3 regions of the Streptomyces sp. NPDC004284 genome follow, and region 3 is predicted to be linked to each of the others. Evidence: riboswitches for the same ligand, from Rfam matches in the RefSeq annotation. Region 3 holds a riboswitch; each other region holds the start of a gene.
What was found. Region 3 has a riboswitch for thiamine pyrophosphate ahead of thiO (glycine oxidase ThiO). Riboswitches for the same ligand answer to the same signal wherever they lie in the genome.

Region 1: it holds a riboswitch for thiamine pyrophosphate, as region 3 does, so the genes downstream of both, thiC (phosphomethylpyrimidine synthase ThiC) here and thiO (glycine oxidase ThiO) in region 3, are expected to answer to the same signal.
Region 2: it holds a riboswitch for thiamine pyrophosphate, as region 3 does, so the genes downstream of both, ACFYUS_RS04790 (thiamine ABC transporter substrate binding subunit) here and thiO (glycine oxidase ThiO) in region 3, are expected to answer to the same signal.

What each region holds. Positions count from the first base shown of each region.
Region 1 is NZ_JBIAMJ010000005.1:276,522-279,785, forward strand. It holds gene ACFYUS_RS16055 (YibE/F family protein) at 24-1,493, opposite strand; TPP riboswitch at 1,532-1,666, shown strand; gene thiC (phosphomethylpyrimidine synthase ThiC) at 1,660-3,264, shown strand, end outside.
Region 2 is NZ_JBIAMJ010000001.1:1,031,706-1,034,969, reverse strand. It holds gene ACFYUS_RS04795 (ABC transporter permease) at 1-638, opposite strand, end outside; gene ACFYUS_RS04790 (thiamine ABC transporter substrate binding subunit) at 614-1,708, opposite strand; TPP riboswitch at 1,786-1,895, opposite strand; gene rlmN (23S rRNA (adenine(2503)-C(2))-methyltransferase RlmN) at 1,925-3,031, opposite strand; gene ACFYUS_RS04780 (MFS transporter) at 3,090-3,264, opposite strand, start outside.
Region 3 is NZ_JBIAMJ010000007.1:346,962-350,225, reverse strand. It holds gene ACFYUS_RS20880 (thiazole synthase) at 1-190, opposite strand, end outside; gene thiS (sulfur carrier protein ThiS) at 196-396, opposite strand; gene thiO (glycine oxidase ThiO) at 393-1,562, opposite strand; TPP riboswitch at 1,560-1,673, opposite strand; gene ACFYUS_RS20865 (NAD(P)/FAD-dependent oxidoreductase) at 1,807-2,979, shown strand; gene ACFYUS_RS20860 (Rv2175c family DNA-binding protein) at 3,023-3,264, shown strand, end outside.

The DNA.
Region 1 (3,264 bases), on a different contig from region 3:
ACACCTCAACACGTACGTACGCCTCACTTGGCGCGGCGGCGCCTGCCTCCCCGTACCGCCGCGGGCTTCGCGCCCCCGGACACCGGACGGTCGGCCGAGACGACCAGAGCGGCGAGCACCGTGGTGACCGGCACGGACGCCACCAGACCGATCGAACCGACCAGCGTCCGGACGATCTCCTCGGCGACCAACTCGCTGTTGGCCACCGTCCCCATGCTGCTCCGGGCGATGGAGAAGAGCAGCAGCAGCGGCAGGGCGGCACCCGCGTAGGCGAGGACCAGGGTGTTCACGACCGAGGCGATGTGGTCGCGGCCGATCCGGATGGCGGCCCGGTACAGGCCGCGCGGCCCCATGCCCGGATCGGCCTGGTGCAGCTCCCAGACCGCGGAGGTCTGGGTGACCGTCACGTCGTCGAGCACACCGAGCGAACCGATGATGATCCCGGCCAGCAGCAGACCGGACATGTCGATCTCCGGGTACAGGCCGTGGATCAGACCGGTGTTGTCGTCGGTGTTGCCGCTGAGCGAGGCCCAGTCGATGAAGACCGAACCGAGCAGGCCGATCAGCAGCAGCGAGATCAGTGTGCCGAGCACGGCGACCGAGGTGCGGGCCGAGAGGCCGTGGCACATGTAGAGCGCGATCAGCATGATCGCGCTCGACCCGACCACCGCCACGACCAGCGGGTTCGACCCCTGCAGGATCGCCGGAAGGATGAAGAGCGTCAGCACGAGGAAGCTCACGGCGAGCGCGATGAGCGCCATGACGCCCCGCATCCGGCCGACCACCACGACCGCCACGGCGAAGACGGCGGCGAGCACCGCCAACGGCAGCTTCCGGTTCACATCGGTCACCGAGTACTGCAGGTCGTGCGGGGCGTCGGGGGCGTACGCCACCACCACGCCCTGCCCCTCGTGCAGTTGACGCGTGGCGTCCGGCTGCACGATCTCGACGAACCTGCGCCCCTTGTCCGCGCCGCTGGTGACCTCGACGGTCGCCTTCCCGCACTGCTTCTGCTGGGCGTCGACCGCCTCGCGGCCCTCCGGGGTGGAGGTGTCGCCGGTCGGCGGGACCTGGGAGGCGTTCACGTCCTTGCAGTCGACGTGTGCGACGGAGACGACCTTGCCCTGCTGGGTCTGCCGGTCGAAGCCGACGCCGGTGCGCTCGTGCGCCGGGGTGTCGCTCGGCCACAGGACCGCGAGCCCGACCACGACGGCGGTGGCGAAGGGGATCAGGATCGCGGCGATGACCTTGCGCAGATGCCGCGAGACCGGGGCGGCGGGTCCATGGCTGTGGCTGTGCCCGTGTCCGCCACCGTGCCCACCGCCGTGGCCGTGCCCGTCCACCCGTCCGTGTCTGTGCTCGTGTCCATGCCCGTGGGAAGGGCCGGAATCGTGCCCCGAAGCGTGGCCGGGAGCGTGGACGTGGGCGTGCTGCTCGGGGGTCTGCCGGGGGGAAGTCACCGACCGATCATCGCAAGAACGGCGGGGGCCCACTGTTCAGCACGCCAGGAATGACGCTAGCGTGGTGGCACCTTTGCACACGCGGGAGCTCGGAGCACCGGGCTGAGAGGGCGCTGATCACCGTACGCACGTACGGGAGGAGGCTGCGCCGACCGCCGAACCTGTTACCGGGTAATGCCGGCGTAGGGAGATCGGTCTCATGACCATTCAGGATGCACGCACGCCTGCCTCCGACCAGAACCAGACCGACGGGCAGGAGCGCACGCCGGGCTGGCACAAGGGGTACGTCCAGGGCTCGCGCCCCGACCTCCGGGTCCCCGTCCGTCAGGTGCACCTCACCAACGGCAAGGACGTCACGCTGTACGACACGTCCGGCCCGTACACCGATCCCGCCATCGACACCGATGTCCGGCGGGGCCTTCCGCCGCTGCGCGAGAACTGGATCATCGCGCGCGGCGACACCGAGGAGTACGCGGGCCGCCCGGTCCGCCCCGAGGACGACGGCATCAAGCACACCTCGCCGCGCGGCGGCGGGCTGAAGAACCTCGACGCGGTCTTCCCGGGCCGCCCGCGCCTGCCGCGCCGGGGCCGCGACGGCCAGGCCGTGACCCAGCTCGCGTACGCCCGCCGGGGCGAGATCACCCCGGAGATGGAGTACGTCGCGATCCGCGAGAACGTCTCCCCCGAGGTCGTGCGGGAGGAGATCGCGGCGGGGCGCGCGGTCCTTCCGGCGAACGTCAACCACCCGGAGATCGAGCCGATGATCATCGGCAAGCGGTTCCTGGTGAAGGTCAACGCCAACATCGGCAACTCCGCCGTCACCTCCTCCATCGAGGAGGAGGTGGAGAAGATGACCTGGGCGACCAAGTGGGGCGCCGACACGGTCATGGACCTCTCCACCGGCCGCAACATCCACACCACCCGCGAGTGGGTGCTGCGCAACTCCCCCGTGCCGATCGGCACCGTGCCGCTCTACCAGGCCCTGGAGAAGGTCGACGGCCGGGCCGAGGAGCTGACCTGGGAGATCTACAAGGACACGGTCATCGAGCAGGCCGAGCAGGGCGTCGACTACATGACGGTGCACGCCGGCGTGCTCCTGCCGTACGTGCCGCTCACCGCCCGCCGCAAGACCGGCATCGTCTCGCGCGGCGGCTCGATCATGGCCGCCTGGTGCCTCGCGCACCACAAGGAGAACTTCCTCTACACGAACTTCGAGGAGCTCTGCGAGATCCTGGCGGCGTACGACGTCACCTACTCGCTCGGCGACGGTCTGCGCCCCGGCTCGATCGCGGACGCCAACGACGAGGCGCAGTTCGCGGAGCTGCGCACGCTCGGCGAGCTCAACACGATCGCCAAGCGCCACAACGTGCAGACGATGATCGAGGGCCCCGGGCACGTCCCGATGCACAAGATCAAGGAGAACATCGACCTCCAGCAGGAGATCTGCGAGGAGGCGCCGTTCTACACGCTCGGCCCGCTGACCACGGACGTCGCGCCCGCGTACGACCACATCACCTCCGGCATCGGCGCGGCGATGATCGCCTGGTGGGGCACGGCGATGCTCTGCTACGTCACGCCCAAGGAGCACCTCGGCCTGCCGAACAAGGACGACGTGAAGACGGGCGTCATCACGTACAAGATCGCGGCGCACGCGGCGGACCTCGCCAAGGGCCACCCGGGCGCGCAGGAGTGGGACGACGCGCTCTCGGACGCGCGCTTCGAGTTCCGCTGGGAGGACCAGTTCAACCTGGCCCTCGACCCGGACACCGCCCGCGAGTTCCACGACGAGACGCTCCCGGCGGAG
Region 2 (3,264 bases), on a different contig from region 3:
AGGGCGGCCGCCGCCACCGCCGGCACGAGCGCGGGCAGCGTCACCGTCCGCCAGGCCGTCCAGCGGGAGGCGCCGAGGACCCGGGCGGCCTCCTCCTGGCGCGGGTCGAGCTGCGACCAGAGGCCGCCGACGGTCCGGACGACGACCGCGTAGTTGAAGAAGACGTGCGCGAGGAGGATCGCCCACACGCTGGTGTCGAGCCGCAGCCCCCACAGCTCGTCGGTGAGCCCGCCCCGGCCGACGAGCGCCAGGAACGCCGTGCCGACGAGGACCGTCGGCAGCACGAACGGCACCGTGACGACGGCCCGCAGCACGCTCTTGCCGGGGAAGTCGAAGCGGGCGAAGACGTACGCCCCGGGCAGCGCGACCAGCAGGGTGAGCCCGGTGGAGGCGAGCGCCTGCCACACGGTGAAGCCGAGCACGTCGAGGATGTCCGGCCGGCTCAGCGTCTCGCCGATCCGGCCGAACCGCCAGGCGCCGTCGGGCCGCAGCCCCCGGTCCACGATGGACACGACGGGCCAGGCGAAGAAGACCCCGAAGAACGCGACGGGCAGGGCCATCAGCCCCAGCCGCGTCACGCTCCCCCGGACGTCCCGCCCTGCCGCAGGACGCGCTACTTCAGAACGAGCGACGACCACTGCTGGATCCACGCGTCGCGCTTCTCGGCGATCTTCTGGGGCGCCATGGTCTGCGGCTTCTCGATCACCACGCCGTGCTTGGTGAAGAGCTCCGGCAGGGCCGCGTCCTTCGCCACCGGGTTGACGAACATCTGGAGCGGCATGTCCTCCTGGAACTTCTTGGAGATCAGGAAGTCGATCAGCGCCTTGCCGCCCTCGGGGTTCTTCGCGCCGTTCAGCAGGCCCGCGAACTCGACCTGGCGGAAGCAGGTGCCGGTGGAGACCCCGGTGGGCGCCACCTTCGGCTGCGGCTCGCCGTACAGCACCTCGGCCGGCGGGCTGGAGGCGTACGACACGACGAGCGGCCGGTCACCCTTGGCCTGCTTGCCGCCGGCCGAGCCGGAGAACTCCTGGTTGTAGGCGAGCTCCCAGCTGTCGACGGTCTTCACGCCGTTGGCCTTGAGCTTCTTCCAGTAGTCCTGCCAGCCGTCGTCGCCGTACCGGGCGGCGGTGCCGAGGAGGAAGCCGAGGCCCGGGGAGGACCGCTCGGGGTTCTCCACCACGAGGAGGTCCTTGTACGCCGGCTTCGCCAGGTCGTCGAAGGTCACCGGCGGCGCCAGCTTCTTGTCCGCGAAGTACTTCTTGTCGTAGTTGACGCAGATGTCGCCGGAGTCGATCGGGGTGACCCGGTGCTCCTTGTCGAGCTGGTACGCGGCCGGGACCCGGTCCAGGCCCTTCGCCTCGTACGGGACGAAGATCCCGTTGTCGAGGGCGCGGGAGAGCAGCGTGTTGTCGACGCCGAAGAAGACGTCGCCCTGCGGGGAGCCCTTGGTCAGGATCTCCTTGTTGACGGCCTCGCCGGCGTCGCCGCTCTTCAGCACCTTGACCGTGTAACCGGTCTGCTGGGTGAACGCCGCCAGCACCTCCTTGGAGGCGTTGAACGAGTCGTGGCTCACCAGCGTCACGGTCTTCGGCGCGGGCCGGTCGGTCTTGCCGGCCGATTCCCGGATCTCGTCGGCGCCGCACGCGGCGAGGCTGGTGACGCCGAGCGCCGCGACGAGCGCGACGGCGGCGGCCTTCTTGATGCTCACTGGTTTTCCTCCTGGGCATGACCAGGAAGAGACGCGGCCCTGCCCGCGTCCGGACGGACGCGGGCAGGGCGCAACAGCTTGAGTTACGACCGAACTTCCTACCCAGAATGACCTGGGCGAGGTTCAGAGGGTCTGCGGTCTACGGTTACCGCACTCTCAGCGCTGTGGCGCTCCCCTGTCGGAATATGGAGATGTGTTCGAGCTCAGACTACAAGGTCAGCGCTCGGCGGCCGCGAGCTGTCCACAGGCACCGTCGATCTCCTGGCCGCGGGTGTCCCGGACGGTCACCGGCACGCCGTGGCGGGCGATCGCCTCGACGAAGGCCTTCTCGTCCTCCGGGCGCGACGCCGTCCACTTCGAACCGGGCGTCGGGTTCAGCGGGATCAGGTTGACGTGCACCCGCTTGCCCTTGAGGAGGCGGCCCAGCAGGTCGCCGCGCCAGGCCTGGTCGTTGATGTCCCGGATGAGGGCGTACTCGATGGAGATCCGGCGCCCGGACTTCTCCGCGTACTCCCAGGCCGCGTCGAGGACCTCGCGGACCTTCCAGCGCGTGTTGACGGGCACGAGGGTGTCGCGCAGCTCGTCGTCGGGCGCGTGCAGCGAGACGGCGAGACGGCACTTGAAGCCCTCGTCGGCGAAGCGCAGCATCGCCGGCACGAGACCGACGGTGGAGACGGTGATGCCCCGCTGCGACAGGCCGAGCCCGTCGGGCTCGGGGTCGGTCAGCCGGCGGATCGCCCCGACGACGCGCTTGTAGTTGGCGAGCGGCTCGCCCATGCCCATGAACACGATGTTGGAGAGCCGCGCCGGTCCCCCGGGCACCTCCCCGTCCCGCAGCGCCCGCATGCCGTCCACGATCTGGTGCACGATCTCGGCGGTCGACAGGTTCCGGTCGAGGCCCGCCTGCCCGGTCGCGCAGAACGGACAGTTCATGCCGCAGCCGGCCTGCGAGGAGATGCACATGGTCACCCGGTCGGGGTAGCGCATGAGCACCGACTCCACGAGCGTGCCGTCGTGCAGCTTCCACAGGGTCTTGCGGGTGGTGTCGTCGTCGCACGAGATGTGCCGCACCACGGACATCAGGTCGGGCAGCAGCTCCCCGGCCAGCTTCTCCCGCGAGGCGGCCGGGATGTCGGTCCACTCGGCGGGGTCGTGCGCGTACCGCGCGAAGTAGTGCGTGGACAGCTGCTTGGCGCGGAAGGGCTTCTCGCCGATCGCGGCGACGGCCTCCTTCCGCTCGGCGGGCGTGAGGTCGGCCAGGTGCCGCGGCGGCTTCTTGGCTCCGCGGGGGGCGACGAAAGTGAGTTCTCCGGGCTTCGGCATGGTCCTACCAGTGTCGCAGACACGCGCCGGTGTCCCGGCGCGTGAAGGACGCGGGGGCTCAGGGCCCGGGACGGCCCGGCTGGGTCGTGGGGATGCGCGAGGTGAAGAAGAGCGCCACGACGGAGACGGCGGCGAGGATCGCGAGGGCCGCGCGCAGGCCGTCGAGACGGGCGGCGGCGTTCGCGTCGAGCGCGGCCGAGGTCACCTCCGGGCTGGCGCCGGCCTCGTCCAGG
Region 3 (3,264 bases):
GGCGTTCCAGGACGGAGAGGACCGAGCCCTGGACGGTCGGGTCCAGGCGCCGCATGGCGACCGTGGTGAGCTCCGTACCGCTGGCGACGAGGGAGCGTTCCAGGACGTCGAGGCTGGGGGCGCCGCCGGTGCCCATGATGAGGCGGGAGGAGAACTCCGTACCGCCGAGGGTGAAGACGTCGTCGGACATCTGGCTCAGCCTCCCTGCACTGCCGTGAGGACTTCCACCCGGTCGCCCTCGCCGAGCAGCGTCGTGGCCCACTCGCCGCGGGGGACGACCGTCTCGTTGAGCGCCGCGGCGACCCCGGCGCGGGCCGTGGTGAGGGTGGCCACGAGGGCGTCCAGGGAGAGGGGGCCCGTCAGGACCCGGGGCTCGCCGTTGACGGACACGTTCATGCGGGCTGCTCCTGACGTACAGGGGAGAAACGGCGGGGGGTGAAGGGGCGGGCCTCGTCGGGGAGGGTGCCCGTGGTGAGCGCCTCGGCCATGACGTCGCCGGTGACGGGGGTGAGCAGCACCCCGTTGCGGTAGTGGCCGGTGGCCAGGTGGAGGCCGGGCAGGGAGGTGGGGCCGAGCAGCGGGGCGTTGTCGGGGGAGCCGGGGCGCAGCCCGGCGCGCGTCTCGGTGAGCGGCAGCTCGGTGAGGCCCGGGACCAGCTCGTGGGCGTCGCGGAGGAGTTCGTACACCCCGCCCGCCGTCACCGTGGTGTCCCAGCCCAGTTCCTCGCTGGTGGCGCCGACGACGAGCTCGCCGTTCTCGCGGGGCACCAGGTAGACGTGGCTGCCGCGGACGACGGCCCGGACGGTGCGGGAGAGGAAGGGGGCGTACGGGGCGGGGACGCGGAGGCGCAGGACCTGGCCCTTCACGGGGCGGACCGGCGGAAGGACCTCGTCGGGGACGCCCGCGAGGCGGCCGCTGAGGCTGCCCGCGGCGAGGACGACCTGGTCCGCCGTCAGCTCCTCGCCGCCGGCGAGGAGGACCCCGCGGGCCCGGTCGCGGACGACCGCCAGGCGCTCCGCGAGCGTGCGGTGGAAGACCACCCCGGCCCGCTCGCAGGCCACCACGAGCGCGGCGGCCAGTCGGCGCGGGTCGACCTGGTGGTCCCCGTCGACCCGCAGTCCGCCCCGCACGCCCGGGGCCAGCATCGGTTCGAGGCGGCGGCACTCGCGGCCGCTGAGCCACTCGGAGACGAGCCCGCAGCGGGTCTGCAGGGCGTGCAGTTCGCGCAGGTGGGCCCGGTCGTCGGCGTCGAGGGCGACGGCGAGGGTGCCGCAGGCGCGGTAGCCGACGTCGTGGCCGGAGGCTTCCTCCAGTTCGGCGACGAACGCGGGATAGCGCGCCGCGGAGGCGAGGTTGAGCCCGAGCAGGGTCTCCTCGCCGTAGTGGAGTTCGGTGACGGCGGCGAGCATGCCGGCCGCGACCCGCGCGGCCCCGCCGCCCGGGTCCGGGTCGACGACGGCGGTGCGCAGTCCGCGCTGCGCGGCCCGCCAGGCCGTGACCAGGCCGATGATGCCGCCCCCGACCACGAGGACGTCGGACCTCAGGACATCGGAAGAACGCATGGGCGTCCAGCCCCTCCCTTCGCCGGCATGACCCGGATCAGGTTCGTACGGTCGGAGGCCGTCCCAGCCTCCCTCTCAGCCCGGTGCGTCCGGGCTCCCGCGAGTGCTTTACGCCCGCCAGACTAGCCCGCGTCTCCGGGGGGTCACAGACCCCTCCTTTTCTGACGGTCCGTCAGATGCGTAAGGTGGTCGGGTGACCGAGCAGAAGCAGGCCCAGCAGCACGTCGTGATCGTCGGTGCCGGAATGGCGGGCGTCCAGACCGCCGTCGCCCTGCGCGAGCAGGGCTTCACCGGCCCCGTGACCCTCATCGGGGCCGAGCCCCACCAGCCCTACGACCGGCCGCCGCTCTCCAAGGCGATCCTCCTCGGCAAGGCCGAGGACTCCGCCTTCGAGATCGACTTCGAGGACCTCGGCATCGAGCTCCGCCTCGGCCTGGACGTCACCGGGCTGCGCGCCGCCGACCACGAGATCGACACCGAGGCCGGACCCGTCGCGTACGACGTCCTGGTCCTCGCCACCGGGGCCCACCCCGTCACCCTGCCCGGCACCGAGGGCGTCCCCGGGGTCCATCTGCTGCGGACCCTCGACGACGCCGTGCGCCTCGGGCCCGTCCTGGAGCGCCGCCACTCCGTCGTGGTCGTCGGCGCCGGCTGGATCGGCGCCGAGTTCGCCACCGCCGCGCGCGAGGCGGGCTGCGCCGTCACCGTCGTCGAGGCCGCCGACCGCCCCCTCGCCGCGGCGCTGCCCGCCGAGGTCACCGCCCCCATGGCCGAGTGGTACGGGGCGAACGGCGCCGAACTCCTCACCCACGCGCGCGTGCGCACCGTCGAGCCCGGCGCACCGGGCCGCGTCGTCCTCGACGACGGCCGCGAACTGCCCGCCGACGCCGTCGTCGTCGGCATCGGCGCCCGCCCCGCCACGGGCTGGCTCACCGGCTCCGGCATCGCCCTCGACCCGAGCGGCGCCGTCACCGCCGACGACCGGCTGCGCACCTCCCTGCCCGATGTGTACGCCGTCGGCGACTGCGCCTCCTTCCCCTCCGCCCGTTACGGCGAGCGCCTCCTCGTCCACCACTGGGACAACGCCCTCCAGGGCCCCCGCGCGGTCGCCGCCGCGATCACCGGGGCCGCCGACGCGCCGTACGACCCCGTGCCGTACTTCTGGTCCGAGCAGTTCGGCCGCTTCGTGCAGTACGCCGGCCACCACGCGGGCGCGGACGAGCTGCTGTGGCGCGGCGACCCGGCCGACGAGGCCTGGTCCGTGCTCTGGCTGCGCGACGGCGTGCCGGTGGCCCTCCTCGCGGTCGGCCGCCCCCGCGACCTGGCCCAGGGCCGCAAGCTCATCGAGGCCGCCGTCCCCGTCGACCCGGAGCGCGCCGCCGACCCGTCCGTCCCCCTGAAGGCGGCAGTCCGGTAGGGCCCGACTACCGGCTGCCGGTCCGGGATGGCAGGCTTGTCCCGTGACCGAGATTGACGTAAAGATCGATGCGCTCGTCCCCGCCTGGCTCTACGTGCCCGACATCGCGGAGATGCTCGACATCGACGTGGTGCGCGTGCGGCAGCTGATCAAGGAAGGTCAGCTCATCGCCGTGCGCCGCGGCGAGAACAACGCCCTGCAGATCCCCGCCGCCTTCATCCAGGGCGACAAGATCGTCAAGGGTCTCGTCGGACTCCTGACCGTGCTGCGGGACGACGGCTTCAC